Linked DNA regions of Planctomyces sp. SH-PL62. The protein of the gene in region 1 interacts with the protein of each later gene in a pairwise test. Links are inferred from orthologs where the notes say so. Each region holds a gene or a part of one and is shown on either strand. Other genes may lie near its edges. The genes, in order: VT85_RS23895 and VT85_RS13045.

Region 1 (7,150 bases):
CGGGGGGGCTCGGGCGGCGGCGGGGGGCGAACCCGCGCGCGTCGTCGAGTCCCTCGCCGAAGCTCCGGGGCTGCTCGGAGCGGTCGCGACGGCCCTTGATCGAGAGGTCGGGCCGTTCGCGGGCGGGGCGATCGCGGCGGGGCTCGCGATCCCGGCGGGGCTCGCGGCCCCGGTCTCGGTCGCGGGCGCGGGGCCGGCCCCGCCGCCGTTGCCGCCGTCCGCGGAGGGGCCGGCGGGGGGCTCGGGCTCGTCCCCTTCGGCGCCGGGGCGGTCGTAATACTGGGCCTCGACGTCGGAGACGTGGAGGAAGCCGTTGCGGCCGACCGAGAAGTCGACGAACGCGGCCTGGATGGCCGGTTCGAGGTTGACGATCTTGCCTTTATAGATGTTGCCGGTGTAACTCTCGTGGCTGGTGCGCTCGACGTAGAGTTCTTCCAGGACGCCGTTCTCGATGATGGCGATCCGGCACTCCTCCGGCTGGAGGACGTTGATCAGCATTTCTTTCTTCATGCGCTGTCTTCCGGGTGATCGCGGTTAGCGGGGATTGTATCGTTCGTCCGGGCCTCGGCGGCCCGGCGGTTGGGGGTCGACCCGGGGCTTCGCGGCCGGAGGGCCTGGCGAAGCGGGGCGGCCCCGTCTCGGCTCGATGCGATTCGATGCGATTCGTTTCGGTCGTTCAGGTGAGCTCGGTCGGGCTCGGCTCGACTCGGCCGGCCAGTTCCACGTGGGTGCGCGTCAGGAAGGCGCCGCCGTCGAGGAGGTCGCGGACGCCGAGGCATTCGAGGACTTCCTCGGGGCGCGCCGAGCCTTCGGGCGAGGCCTTCAAACGGGCGAGAAAGGTCCCTTCGTCGTTCAGGCGGGCGTCGAGCAGGAGCGGTCGGAGGTCGAATTCGACGTCGCGCTTCCGGTCCGGTCGACGCCGGGTCACGATGCGGCTGTCGCTCTCCAGCAGGGATTCGAGGGCGGTCGCCAGGCCTTCCCGGCGATCTTCGGGGATCGGCAGTTCATACTCGACCCAGGCGGGCCGAGGGGGGGGCGAGTGGGGCTCCATCGCCTCGGCTTCCAGCCATTCGAGGCCCGGGGGCGAGGTCGAGGCCAGGCGGGCCGGCAAGTCGTCGAGCTCGATCGGTTCGCTCAGCTCGACGTCCACGACCTCGCGGAGCCCGGCGATCCCCAGGCCCATCGCCAGGGCGAAGGTGATCTTGGGGCGGGGCGAGAAGCCCTGGGTGGCGGCCACCGGGATCGCCGCCCGCCGCATCAGCCGCTCGAAGCAGCGCATGAGGTCGTGGTGGCTGGTCAGGCGGAGGTCGCCGCGCTTGGCGAATCGGAGGCGGACCTTGACGGCTTGGCTCATAAAGATGCGGCGGCTTCGGTCGATCGGTCGATCCACGTTCACGAGGCTCGGCGTCCCGGAGCGGTGCGGTCGCGGCCCGGACGGATCCGGGGCCGGGGGAGAGGTTCATTCCGCTCGACGGGTCGGGGCTCGGGGCCCTGGGGGCGTCGGGGGCTTGAACGCGGGGCGTCTGGTCGCGGGGGGCGTCGTGAGGCGTCTCGGCTCGGGTCGATCTCGTTCGGGTTTCGGCTTCGGGGTCAGTATCACCGGCGGGCGGCCCCGGCTCCGCGTCGCGCGGCCGGGGGCCCGGGGGAACCCGGGGGACGTCAGGGGGTCGCTTCGATCGCGGGTCGGTCTCGGTCCTCGGATCCGGTCGGTTCCGGCTCGGCCGCGTCGGCCGGCTTCAGGGCGGACTTCAGCAGGTCGAGGACCTCGCCGGCGGTGTCGAGTTCGAGGGCGCGGGCGGCGACGGCCCGCGCGTGGTCGGCTCGGATGCCGCGGATCAGGCGACGGACCTCCGGCAGCTGGTGCGGCGGCATGCTCAGCTCGCGCACCCCCAGCCCCAGGAGGAAGAGGGTGTAGAGCAACTCGCCCCCCATCGAGCCGCAGACCCCGCAGGGGATGCCCCTGGCGGCGGCGGCCTCGACCACCTTGGCGATCAGGCGGAGGACCGCCGGGTCGGCGGCGTTGTAGAGGTGGGCGACGGTCTCGTTGGTGCGATCGACGGCCAGGGTGTACTGGATCAGGTCGTTGGTCCCGATCGAGAAGAAGTCCACCTCCTTTGCGAAACGGTCGGCCATGAGGGCGGACGCCGGCACCTCCACCATGATCCCCAGCAGCAGGCCCTCGCGGAGCGACCGGCCCTCGGCGCGGAGTTCGGCGGCGACTTCGCCCAGCAGGTCGCGGGCGCGGCGAAGCTCGTCGAGCGTGGTGACCAGGGGGAGGAGGATCCGCAGGTCCCCCAGCGCCGAGGCGCGGAGCAGGGCCCGGAGCTGGGTGCGGAACAGTTCCGGACGCCGCAGCGAGAAGCGGAGGCTGCGCAGGCCCAGGGCGGGATTGGACTCGGCCCCGAGGCCGCCGACGCTGGCGGCCAGCTTGTCGGCGCCCAGGTCGAGGGTCCGGATCACGACCGGCCGGCCCTGGAGCGAGCGGACGACCTCCGCGTAGGCTTCGTACTGCTCCTCCTCGGTGGGGGCGGCGGCGGAGCGCAGGTAGAGGAACTCGGTGCGGTACAAGCCGATCCCGGCGGCGCCCCACTTCCGGCAGGCGGTCGCCTCCTCGACGAACTCGATGTTCCCCCAGAGGGCGATCTCGACGCCGTCGAGGGTCACGGCCGGGAGGCTCGACTCCTCCGAGAAGGTGCGGTAGCGGGCCGACCGGGCCTCGGCCGCGGCGCGGTAGCGGGCCAGCGTGGCGGGGGAGGGGTCGAGCACGACCAGCCCTTCCTCGCCGTCGAGGACCGCCTGGCGGGCCGAGCGGGCGTGGACGAGCACGGCCCCCATCCCGGCGACGGCGGGGATCTCCAGGGCCGCCGCGACGATCGCGGTGTGGCTGGCCCGGCCCCCGGACTCGGTGGCGAATCCCAGGACCCGGCGGGGGTCGAGCTGGGCCGCGTCGCTGGGCGTCAGGTCGTGGGCCAGGACCACGGAGGGGGTCGCCAGGTCGTCCAGGAACGAGCCCGGCCTCAGGCCGACGAGCTGGCCGACGATCCGGGCCTCGATGTCCCGGACGTCGGCGGCCCGCGCCGCGAGGTGCGAGTCGCTGAGGCGTTCGAGCCGGTCGGCGTGGCCTTCGAGGACCTCGATGACGGCGTGCTCGGCCGAGATCCGGTGCTGCTCGATCCGGGCGCGGGCGTCGGCCCGGAGCTGGGGGTCCTCGATCATGGCCGCGTGGGCGGCGAGGATCTCGGCGTATTGCGGGCCCAGGCGCTGGCGGGCCTCGGCCTCGGCCTGCGCGCCCTCGGCGGCGGCGGCGGCGAGCGCCTGCTCGAGCCGCGCGACCTCGCCGGGGACGGCCTCGGGGGCGATCTTGCGCGGCGGGAGCCGCATCCCCTGGGGGTCCAGCACCACCACCGGCCCGATGGCGATCCCGGGGCTCACGCCGATCCCCTGGAAGACCTGCTCCGGGGCGGGGTCGTGGGGGGCCGGCGTCGGCGGGGGGCGGGCCGCGGCCGGGGCGGTTCGCCGGAGGACGCCGGCTCGGGCGAGGGCCCTCGCGACGGCCCGCCGTCTCCGCGCCAGGATGTGCCGTCGATCCCCAAGGTCATCGGGGCGGCTCCGCGTCCGCCGGCGCGCCGAGGGGCTCGCCGTCGTCGTCCTCGTAGAACCGGGCTTCCGCCAGGGCGGCCAGGGCGGCCACGGCTTCCTCGGCGTCGGGGCCGCGGGCCTCGACTTCCATCCGCGTGCCGCATTCGGCGGCCAGCGAGGTGAGGTCGAGGATGCTCTTGCCGTTGAAGCAGCCGCCGTTGTAGTGGACGCGCACGTCCGAACGATACCTCAGCGCGAGCTTCACGAACTTGTCGGCGGGCCGCAAGTGGAGCCCTAGACTGTTGAGGATCTCGATCCAGCGGCGGGCGACGGTCGTTTCGTGGATCATCAGCGGCTCGATCGGCATGCGCGCCGAAGGCGATCGGATTCCGCGGCTCCCGGCGGTGCGGCCCGCCGGCCCGAGGGCCGTACCGTCGCGGCGAGTTGTTTCGTGTCGTTCGCGGTTCGTCCCGCCGGTTGCGACGCCCCCCCGATCTGGAGGGGGCGTCGCAACCGGCGCGGGTGTCGTCAAGACGTCAGACGGCGGCCCCGTCGGCCTCTTCCAGGACCTCGACCACGTCCTGCGGCGATTTCGACTGCCGCAGGAAGCTCACGAAGCGCTCGTCCTTAAGGTGTCGGGAGATGTTCTCGAGCGCCCGCAGGTGGTCGCCGGGTTGGTTGTGGGGCGACACCAGCAGGAAGAAGATGTCGACCGGCTCGTCGTCCAGGGCCGCGAAATCGACCCCTTGGGGCGAGAGGGCCACGGTGCCGATCAGCCGCTGGAGCGTCTGATGCCGGGTGTGGGGGACCGCCACGCCCATGCCGATCCCGGTGGAGCCCAGCTCCTCGCGGTTCAGGATGGCGCGGATGACGCTCTCCACCTCGCCGTCGGGGAGCTGCCCGGCCGTATTCAGGCCGGCGACCATCTCCCGGATCGCTTCTTCCTTCGTCGTGGCCTTCAGGTCCACGATGATGCTGTCCCGGACCACGAAATCCAATAACTTCATCAGCCCCTCCATCGACGGGCCGCCAGGCCGATCGCTTCCTCTTCATCCCGGCCCCGCCCCCGCGCCCTCACGAACCATTCGAAGGGGGGGCGGTGCGTCCGGGTCCCGGCCGCCTTCGGAGTCGGCGAGGCCGAGATCCGGGGTCCGCTCTGATCGGAGCGGGAGGCGTCGGGAGTTGTTTCTACGACAGAACGCGTCTCGGGGTGGTTCCTCTCCGGTCCGGGCCCGCCTGGATCAGTCGATCTCGCCGACCGATCGCGAGGGATCCCCGCCCTGAGGGACGTCGCCCTTGTGGTTCTGCGACTTCTCTTTGAATCGCCGAAGCTGGGTCTCGATCTTGTGCAGGCACTGGTCCGCCGCCGCTTCGAGCGTCGGGCCGCTTTCGGTGGCCACGAAGTCGTTCTTATGTTCGGCGGAGACCTGAAACTCCACGTTCCAGATCGCTTTCTCTTGCGAGGTCGCGATCTCGATCGACATGAGTCGGCCGAATCTGGTCAACTTTTCCGCTTTTTCTTGCAGGCGTTGCCGCTGGGCCGGGGTCAGCTCGCCGTGTCGCGTCGAGATCTCGATTAGCACCCGTCGACTCCTTCCCAGACGCCCGGCGCGGGCCGGAGAGGGCGCGCGGTCGTAGCGACGAAACACTGGTTTCACCTTAACCTCCGGTTCGCGCCGTGGTCAAGCCTGCTCCCCTGGCAAAGGCTCGGGCGGATCGGTCGTCGGGGTTCCGGGGGGCCCTTTCGGCGGGCCTCATCATCTATTAATGTGGCGGCCGTTCCAACGCGATTCGAGGCGGGCGGCCCGGCGCCCTGGGGGTTCTCGGCCGATGTGGACACAGAATTACGACCCGATCGGGAGCTGGCCGATCTCGACGCTGCTCGCGGCCCTGCCGATCCTGACGCTGATGGGGCTGCTGGTCTCGAATCGGGTCCCGGCCTGGACGGCGGCGGCGGCGGCGTTGGCGACGGCCCTGGCGACGGCCGTCCTGGGGTTCGGGATGCCCTGGTCGATGGCGGCGGCGGCGGCCGGGACGGGGGCGGTCTTCGCGCTGATCCGGATCGTCTACCTGATCGTGGCGGCGATGTTCCTGTACGACCTGGCGGTGGCGACCGGCCGGTTCGAGTTGATGAAGGCGTCGATCGCGCGGCTCTCGCCCGACCGTCGGGTCCAGGCGGTGCTGGTGGCCTTCTCGTTCGGCAGCTTTTTGGAGGGCTGCGCGGGGTTCGGGGCCCCGGTGGCGATCGCCTCGGCGTTCCTGGCGGGGCTGGGGTTCCGGCCGCTCCAGGCCGCCGTGCTGGCCCTGGTGGCCAACACGGCGTCGGTGAGCTGGGGGAGCGTGGGCATCCCGCTGACGACCCTGGGCGCGGTCTCCGGGATGGACGTGGAGGCGCTCAGCGTGACCACGTCGAGGCTCCTGTTCCTGACGACGCTGGCGGCCCCGTTCTGGCTCTCGGCGATCGTGGCCGGGCCTCGGCGGGCGTTCGGCGCCTGGCCCCCGTTGCTGGCGGTCGGGGGGACGTATGCGACGGTCCAACTCCTCTGGGCCCGGTTCGTCGGGGTCGAGCTGGTCTCGATCGCCTCGGCCGCTGCGAGCCTGGCCGCCGGGGTGGTCGCGCTTCGGCTGTGGAAACCGCGACGACCCTGGCGATTCGAGGAGGACGACGCGGAGGGGGGCGAGGGGGAGGCCCGGCGGCTCTCGATCCGGGAGGTGGCCGCCGGCTGGTTGCCGTTCGTCCTGTTGACGATCGGGGTGATGGTCTGGGTGGCGCCGGCGGTCGAGGCGTGGGGGACTCCATCGGTCAAGGGGTGGCTGGACGCCCGCTGGTCGTGGAAGCCGCAGGTGGGGGTGCTGCATCAGAAGGTCGCGAGGGGTGAGGCGGTGACGGGCCGCGCGGTCCCGACGACGGCCGACCTGGAGACGGCGGTGCTGGACGTGAGCCCGCTCTCGGCGATCGGGACGGCGGTGTGGCTGGCGGCGGTGGTCGGCGGCCTGGCGATGGGGCGGGGCCGAGCCGGCAGGCCCGGATCATGCTGGGGACGCTGCGACGGATGCGGACGGCGGCGCTCGCCATCCTTTGCATGCTGGCCCTGGGGTACGTCACGCGGTACTCGGGGATGGACGCCGTGCTGGGCCTGGCGTTCACTCGCGCGGGACGCGAACTCTACCCGGTGTTCGGGACGCTGCTGGGCTGGTTGGGGACGGCGCTGACGGGTTCGATCACGTCTAGCAACGTCCTGTTCGGCAACCTCCAGCGGATCACGGCGACGCATCTCGATCTGTCGCCGATCTTGATGGGGGCCGCGAATTCGTCGGGCGGGGCGATGGGGAAGATGATCGCGGCGGCGTCGATCGTGGTGGCCGCGGCCGCGACGGGAGAGGTGGGTCGCGAGGGCGTGGTCCTGCGAGCCGCGTTCCGGCACAGCCTGGCGATGGTCGCCTGCGTGGCGGCCGTGGTCTGGCTGGTCGCTCGGTTCGCCCCCGCCCTCGCGGCCGTCCCGGCGGGATGAACGCCGGGGCGGCCGGGGGCCGGGATCAGCCCTTGGGGATCAGCCCTTGACGGTGATCC
Region 2 (7,461 bases), 2.7 Mb from region 1 along the record:
GATCACCGAGGGGATGCACCCGCAGTACGATCTCCTCAAGCAGTGGGCCGCCGTGAAACGGCCCGTCCTGGAGACGATGCTGGGAGACCAGTTCATCCTTTTCGGCGAATGGGTTTATGCGAGGCATTCCGTCCTCTACAAACGCCTGCCGCACTACTTCTTCGAGTTCGACGTGTACGACAAACGGGCCGGGGCGTTCCTCGATCTGGAACGTAGGCTGACGCTGTTGGATGGGACCGGGCTCTCGACGGTGCCGGTGGTCCATGGGGGGGGCTGGGGCGAGATCAGCTCTCGGACTTGATCGGGCCGTCCCGATTCGACGCCGTGTTCGAGAACCCGCTCACCGGCCGCACCGACGCCCTGATGGAGGGCCTCTATCTGCGGACCGAGGCCGGCGGCGTCGGCTCGGGCCGGGCCAAGTTCGTCCGGCCCGAGTTCGTCGAGAAGATCAAGCAAAGCGAGCACTGGCAGCACCGGGCGATGGTCCCCAACCGCCTGGACGACGCGGCGGACATCTGGTCATGAACTGGCGTGAGATCCGAACGTCATCGCACGACGAGATCCTGGCGTGGGCCGCCGAGCAGCCGTGGGCACTGGCGATGTCCGCCTGCGCCCAGGATCGGGGTTGGCACGCCGAGGGGGACGTGTGGACCCACACGAAGATGGCCTGCGCCGAGTCGTCGTAGTTCGACGAACGGTCCTCGTTGGGCGACCACGAACGGACGGTCCTCCTCTTCATGGCGCTCCTGCACGACGCCGGCAAGCCGCTCACGTCGCAGGTCGATCCGATGACGGGGCGGGTCACGTCGCTCAAGCACGCCGTGCGGGGGGGAGGCGCCTGGCCCGGTCGGTCCTACGGGATCTCGGCTGCGAACCGGCGACCCGTGAGGAGGTCACCCGGATGGTCCGCCTCCACGGCCGCCCGGCCTTCCTGCTGGAGTAGCCCGAGGTCGCCTCGCTCTCTCGGCTCGTGAGCGACCGTCACCTCTACCACAATCCTGACCCCGGTGGAGGCAGCCTTGTTCGCCGGCTTATCTGAGGCGATTCGACAGGACCAGCGGTCGATCACTCCGCTGCGAATCGATAGCCGACGCCCTGCTCGGTGGCGATGTAACGGGAGCGGGCCGGATCGTCGCCCAGCTTCCGCCGCAGGCCCGCCACGAAGACCCGGAGGTAGTGCGTCTCCTGTGACGCCTGCGGCCCCCAGACTTCACGGAGCAGGAATCGGTGGGTGAGCACTTTGCCCGGATGTTTCATGAGCGTGACGAGCAGCTTGTATTCGATGGGGGTCAGGGCGATCCGTTCCTCGCCCTCGAGAACCTGCCTCGCCGAGAGATCGACTCGGAGGTCGCCGATCGAAAGGACCGAGGATTCCGTTCGGGCGGGGTGAGCGTGCCGCATCGCCGTGCGGATGCGGGCGAGCAACTCGCCGATGCCGAAGGGCTTGGTCAGGTAGTCGTCGGCGCCCTCGTCGAGCGCCCGGACCTTCTGCGTCTCCTGGTCCCTGGCGGAGAGGATGAGGATCGGGGCGGTGAGCCATTCCCGGAGCCGTAGGATGACCTCCTGGCCGTCGATGTCCGGCAGCCCGAGGTCGAGGATCACGAGGTCGGGCGGCTGCCGGGCGGCGAGCTTCACGCCCGACTCGCCCGACTCGGCCTCGACGATCCCGTAGCCCTCGGCGGTGAGGGAGGCACGCAGGAAGCGCCGGATGGGAAGCTCGTCGTCGATGATCAGGATCAGGTGGCTTCCTTCGGGCACGGGCGTCTTCCTCCGTCTCGGTCGTGGTCAGTCCCCGCTCGATTCGATTTCGATCTGCGGGGGATCTTGCGGGAGGGGGAGCCGCAGGGTGAAACGCACCCCACCGTCGGGTCGATTCGCAGCCGTGATCTCCCCACCGTGGACCTTCGCCACGGCTCGGCAGATCGCCAGGCCCAGCCCGCTGCCACGCCCGGCGTCGGCGTGGGGATCGCCACGGCGGAATTTCTCGAAGATCCGCTCCTCGGAACCCGGAGGCAAGCCGGGGCCGTCGTCGGCGACGTTGATGATCACCCAACCTGCCTCGGGCCTCGCCGTGATGGAGACGACCGCTTGCGGGGGCGTATAGCGGGCGGCGTTCTCCAGCAGGTTGACGAACAACTGTTCCAGAAGCAGGCCGTCCACCAGCAGCAGGGGCAGGTCGCCGGGGATCGACACCTCGACCCGTCGATCGCCCAACTCGCACCGGGTGCGGCCGAGTGCCGATCCCACGACCTCCTCCAGGATGTTCCATTGCATCCGGGCGGTCGCCCCGCCCATTTCCAGCCTCGACATCTGGAGGATGTCCTCCAGGAGCCGGGTCAGGCGGTTAGCCTCGTCGGCGATCGTCTCCAGCAGTTGGCGTCGGGTCGACTCGTCGAACGTGTCGGTTTGGAGCAGGCCGGTGCTGGCCCCGGCGATGGCGGCGAGCGGCGTCCGCAGGTCGTGGGAGACGCCGCTCAGCAGGGTGTTGCGGACCTGCTCGGCCTGGGCCTGGACCAGGGCCTCCGAGGCCGCGAGCGACATCCGGTCTCGCTCGATCGCCAGGGCGAGCTGGCCGGCGCACGCCTCCAGCAGCCGCCTCTGGTCGGGCTCCAGCAGCCGCCCGATTGGTTCGGCCTTCACGGCCAGCGCTCCGACTGTCTGTTGCGAGGCCGTCAGCGGCACGAACAGGGCGACGGCGTTGGGGAGCGTGTCGGTCCCCGCCCCCGCCATCTGGTCATGCTCCATGACCCATCGGGCCGTCGGGTCGCTCACCGGGTGGGCGGCGACGGCCGAGCCCCGGCCGAAGGCGACCTCCGGCACGCCGCCGGGTTCGCCGAGATAGATCGCCACCTCCCCGTTCGTCAGCTCGGCGACCTTGCGGGCCGCCGCCGCCGCCAGGAAGGCCGCCCCCGAGATCGAGCTGAGTTGCTTGCCCAGCTCGTAGAGCGCCGTGATGCGGCGCTCTCGAAGAGTCCCGCTCTCGACCTGAGATCTGAGCCGGGCGGTGAGGGTGCTGATCAACAGGGCGATGGCGAGCATGACGCCGAACGTCACGAGGTATTCCGTGTCGGCCACGGCGAATGTGTAGCGGGGCGGGACGAACCCGATGTCGAAGACCAGGACGGCCACGACGCTCGCCAGGATCGAGGGCGCCCGCCCGCAGACGGCCGCCACGAGGGCGACGGCGGCGAGGAACACCATGGCGACGTTGGCCGAGTGCAGCCCGATCCGATCGACCAGGGCCGCCGCCGCCGTGCCGGCGCCCACGATCGCAGCCGCCTTGAGATAAGGCCGCCGATCGGCCGGGGCGGCGGGCGGTCGAGTCCGGGACGAGCGGGCCGGGTCGCCCTCTCCCCGGACGACGTACACGTCGATGTCGCCGCTGCGTTCGAGCAATTCATCCACGATCGAACCGGACAGGAGCCGCTTCCAGCGGGGCTGTTCGGTCTTGCCGATGAGGATCTTGGTGACGTTCCGGGTGCGGGCGTAATCGAGCAAAGCGGGGGCGACGGATCGGCCCGACAGCGTGACGACCTCCGCCCCGAGCCGCTCGGCAAGACGGTAGTGGTCGGCCAGCCGGACCTGGACCAGCGGGTCGGCGGCCATGTCCATGCGCTCGACGGCCGCCGCCGTCCAGGGGGCGTCGAGGGCCTGGGCCATCCGCTTGGCCGTTCGGAGCACTCGAGCCGTGGAGGGGCTGGGGCCGACGCAGACGAGCAGCCTGTCGGCCGTCGCCCACGGCTCGGAGGCCGACCGCTGCCGCCGGGCGGACTCCACATCGGTTTGGACCCGCCGGGCCGCCTGCCTCAGAGAGAACTCTCGCAATGCCACGAGATTCGACTTCTGGAAGAAGCCCGCCAACGCCCGCTCGGCCTGCTCCGGGATGTAGACCTTGCCCGCCCGAAGGCGTTCGAGCAGCTCCTCGGGCGTGATGTCCACCAGCTCCAAATCATCGGCCCGCTCGAAGACCCGATCGGGGATCGTCTCTCGCACGGTGACGCCGGTGACGCCGCCGATCACGTCGTTGAGGCTGTCGAGGTGCTGGACGTTGAGCGTCGTCCAGACGTTGATCCCCGCCCCAAGCAACTCCTCCACGTCCTGCCATCGCTTCGTGTGACGGGAGCCCTCGGCGTTGTGGTGGGCCAGCTCATCGACCAGGATCAGCTCGGGCCGGCGGGCGAGCGCCGCATCCACATCGAACTCCCGCAGGGTCACCCCACGGTACTCGACCAGGTGTGGCGGGATCGCCTCCAGCCCCTCCAGGAGCGTCAGGGTCTCCGGCCTGCCGTGCGGCTCGACGTAGCCGACGACCACCTCCCTGCCGGATGCAGCCGCCCGCCGGGCGGCCTCCAGCATGGCGTAGGTCTTCCCCACCCCCGCCGCATAGCCGAAGAAGATCTTGAGCGCACCCCGGCCCCGCCGGGCCTCCTCGGCCTGGACCTGCCCAAGTAGGGCGTCGGGGTTGGGGCGCTGATCGATCATGGCCGGCCGGTCGCCTCGTCGAGCGAAAGGTTCAGCAGGAGGACGTTCACACGGGGCTCTCCGAGGACGCCGAGCTGGCACCCCTCGGTGTGGCGATCGATCAGCGCCCGCAGCTCATTTTCCGACATGCCCCGAGCCTTCGCCACACGGGACGCCTGGACCTTGGCGGAGGCCGGGCTGATGTGCGGGTCGAGCCCGCTCCCCGATGCGGTGACCAGATCCACGGGGACGGCCCACGGTCCCGGATCGTCCCGTCGGGATTCGTCGAGCCGGGCCTGCACGGCCTCTTTCAACGCCGGGTTGAGCGGCCCCAGGTTCGAGCCCCCCGACGAGGCGGCATTGTATGGGACCGGAGAGGTGGCCGACGGGCGCCCCCGGAAGTAGGCGTCGTTCGTGAATGCCTGCCCGATGAGCGACGAGCCGACCGGCTCGCCGTCCCGGACGACCAGGCTGCCGTTCGCCTGCGACGGGAACACGACCTGGGCGACCGTCGTGACGAGGAGCGGGTAGGCCACGCCCGTCAGCAGGGTCAGGATCGCCAGCATCACGACGGACGTGCGGAGGGCATCTTTCATGGGACTCGTTCCTCTCGTATCGGCGACCGGTCAGACGATACCGATCGCCGAGAGCAGCAGGTCGATCGCCTTGATCCCGACGAAGGGCACCACGAGCCCGCCCAGGCCGTAGACGAGCATGTTGTCCCGCAGGAGCTGGGCGGCCCCGACGGGACGGTAGCGGACGCCCCGGAGGGCCAGCGGCACCAGGGCGATGATGATCAGGGCGTTGAAGATCACCGCCGACAGGATCGCGCCGGACGGGGAGGACAGCCGCATCACGTCGAGCGACCCGAGCACCGGGTAGGTCGTGGCGAAGGCGGCGGGGAGGATGGCGAAGTACTTCGCCACGTCGTTGGCGATGCTGAAGGTCGTCAGCGCCCCTCGGGTCATCAGCAGCTGCTTGCCGATGTTGACGACCTCGATGAGCTTCGTCGGGTTCGAGTCGAGGTCCACCATGTTCCCGGCCTCCTTGGCCGCCTGCGTGCCGGTGTTCATGGCGACCGCCACGTCGGCCTGGGCCAGCGCCGGGGCGTCGTTGGTGCCGTCGCCGGTCATCGCCACCAGCCGGCCGCCCTTCTGATACTCTCGGATGAGCGAGAGCTTCGCTTCGGGGGTCGCCTCGGCCAGGAAGTCGTCCACGCCCGCCTCGGCGGCGATGGCGGCGGCGGTCAGCGGGTTGTCGCCGGTGATCATCACCGTCTTGATGCCCATGCGGCGCAGCTCGGAGAACCGCTCCTTGATGCCCCCCTTCACGATGTCCTTCAGCTCGACCACGCCGAGCGCTTGGGCATCCCGACTCACGACCAGCGGCGTCCCTCCCGACCGTGCGATCGTCCGCACCCGTTCGGTCAGCGTCTCGGGGATGACGCCCCCTTGATCCTGGATGTGGCGGGCGACGGCCTCGGTTGCCCCCTTGCGGATGACTCGGCCGTCGAGGTCAACGCCGCTCATCCGGGTCTGGGCGGTGAACGCTACGAACTCGACGGCATGATCGTGCAGGTCGTGGCCACGGAGCCCGAAGCGGTCCTTGGCGAGGACGGCGATGCTGCGGCCCTCTGGCGTCTCGTCGGCGATCGAGGCGAGCTGGGCCGCCTCGGCGAGCTCTCGTTCCGAGACGCCCTCCGCCGGGTGGAAGGCCGTCGCTTGGCGGTTACCCAGCGTAATCGTCCCCGTCTTGTCCAGCAGGAGCACGTCCACGTCGCCCGCCGCCTCCACCGCCCGGCCCGACATGGCGACGACGTTCGCCCGGCTCAGGCGGTTCATCCCGGCGATGCCGATCGCCGACAGGAGCGCCCCGATGGTCGTCGGGGCGAGGCAGACGAAGAGGGCGACGAGCACGGTCGGCGTGATCGGCCGCCCCTGGCCCGACGCCTCGACGCTGAATACCGAGTAGGGCAGGAGCGTGGCGACGACCAGCAGGAAGACGAGGGTGAGCGCCGCCAGCAGGATCGCCAGGGCGATCTCGTTGGGCGTCTTCTGCCGCTTCGCTCCCTCGACCATCGCAATCATGCGATCGAGGAAGCTCCGGCCGGGAAGGGCCGTGACCCGGATCACCAGCCAGTCGGAGATGACCTTCGTTCCGCCCGTCACGGCGCTGCGGTCGCCGCCGCTCTCCCGGACGACCGGGGCGCTCTCGCCGGTGATGGCGCTCTCGTCCACCGAGGCGGCCCCCTCGACGACCTCGCCGTCGGCGGGGATGACTTCCCCGGCCCGGACGATCACGAGGTCGTCCAACTTGAGGTCCGGGGCGGGTACGTCCTCGGTGGTCTTGGACCGGCGGTCCACGATCCGGCTGGCGACGATCTGTGTGCGGGACTTCCGAAGGCTCGCCGCCTGGGCCTTTCCGTGTCCCTCGGCGACGGCCTCGGCGAAGTTGGCGAAGAGGACCGTGAGCCAGAGCCAGACGCCGACCTCGAAGATGAAACCGGACGACTCGCCCGTGGCGGCGCCGAGCGATCGAATCCACAGGAGCGTCGTGAGGATGCTCCCCAGGTAGACGGCGAACATCACCGGATTCTTGAGCTGGTGCCGAGGGGCGAGCTTCAGGAGCGAGTCCTGGACCGCCTCGAAGAGCACGGTGCGATCGAAGGTTCGGGCCTGCGTGCGGGAAGTCATGTTCGTATACTCCTCGGTCATGCGGGGAGCATGAGATGTTCGACGATCGGCCCCAGCGCCAGGGCCGGGAAGAAGGAGAGGGCCCCCACCACGACGACCACCGCCACCAAGAGGGAGACGAAGAGAGGCGTGTGGGTGGGCAACGTGCCGGGGCCGGCGGGAACCTGCTTCTTTCCGGCCAGCGACCCGGCGATCGCCAGGATGGGGATCATCACTCCGAACCGCCCGACGAGCATCGCCAGGCCGAGCAGGCCGTTGTAGAAGGGGGTGTTCGCCCCCAGACCGGCGAAGGCGCTGCCGTTGTTGT

Evidence for each region.
Region 2: the proteins of VT85_RS23895 (region 1) and VT85_RS13045 interact in binary tests that used the Escherichia coli proteins (3 or more experiments, as listed by UniProt). The link is inferred for Planctomyces sp. SH-PL62 from one-to-one orthologs.

The regions. Positions count from the first base shown.
Region 1 is NZ_CP011273.1:6,102,724-6,109,873, reverse strand. Bases 2,852-5,837 are described here. They hold VT85_RS23895 (PTS sugar transporter subunit IIA), read right to left. Parts: upstream 4,587-5,837; coding sequence 4,116-4,586; downstream 2,852-4,115. Other genes in these bases: VT85_RS23890 (HPF/RaiA family ribosome-associated protein), read right to left, coding at 4,821-5,162; VT85_RS23900 (HPr family phosphocarrier protein), read right to left, coding at 3,596-3,928; ptsP (phosphoenolpyruvate--protein phosphotransferase), read right to left, coding at 2,852-3,432. Also shown: VT85_RS23910 (TIGR03936 family radical SAM-associated protein), read right to left, coding at 677-1,354; more of ptsP, read right to left, coding at 1,660-2,851; VT85_RS29720 (L-lactate permease), read left to right, coding at 6,612-7,091; VT85_RS23880 (Hsp20/alpha crystallin family protein), read right to left, coding at 7,131-7,150. UniProt on the Escherichia coli protein: Seems to have a role in regulating nitrogen assimilation.
Region 2 is NZ_CP011273.1:3,362,470-3,369,930, forward strand. The notes cover bases 1,586-4,882. They hold VT85_RS13045 (sensor histidine kinase), read right to left. Parts: upstream 4,483-4,882; coding sequence 1,786-4,482; downstream 1,586-1,785. Other genes in these bases: VT85_RS13040 (response regulator), read right to left, coding at 1,586-1,758; kdpC (potassium-transporting ATPase subunit KdpC), read right to left, coding at 4,479-4,882. Outside these bases: VT85_RS13030 (RNA ligase family protein), read left to right, coding at 1-301; VT85_RS29160 (hypothetical protein), read left to right, coding at 325-525; VT85_RS27620 (hypothetical protein), read left to right, coding at 522-686; more of VT85_RS13040, read right to left, coding at 1,066-1,585; more of kdpC, read right to left, coding at 4,883-5,057; potassium-transporting ATPase subunit KdpB, read right to left, coding at 5,088-7,154; potassium-transporting ATPase subunit KdpA, read right to left, coding at 7,172-7,461. UniProt on the Escherichia coli protein: Member of the two-component regulatory system KdpD/KdpE involved in the regulation of the kdp operon. KdpD may function as a membrane-associated protein kinase that phosphorylates KdpE in response to environmental signals.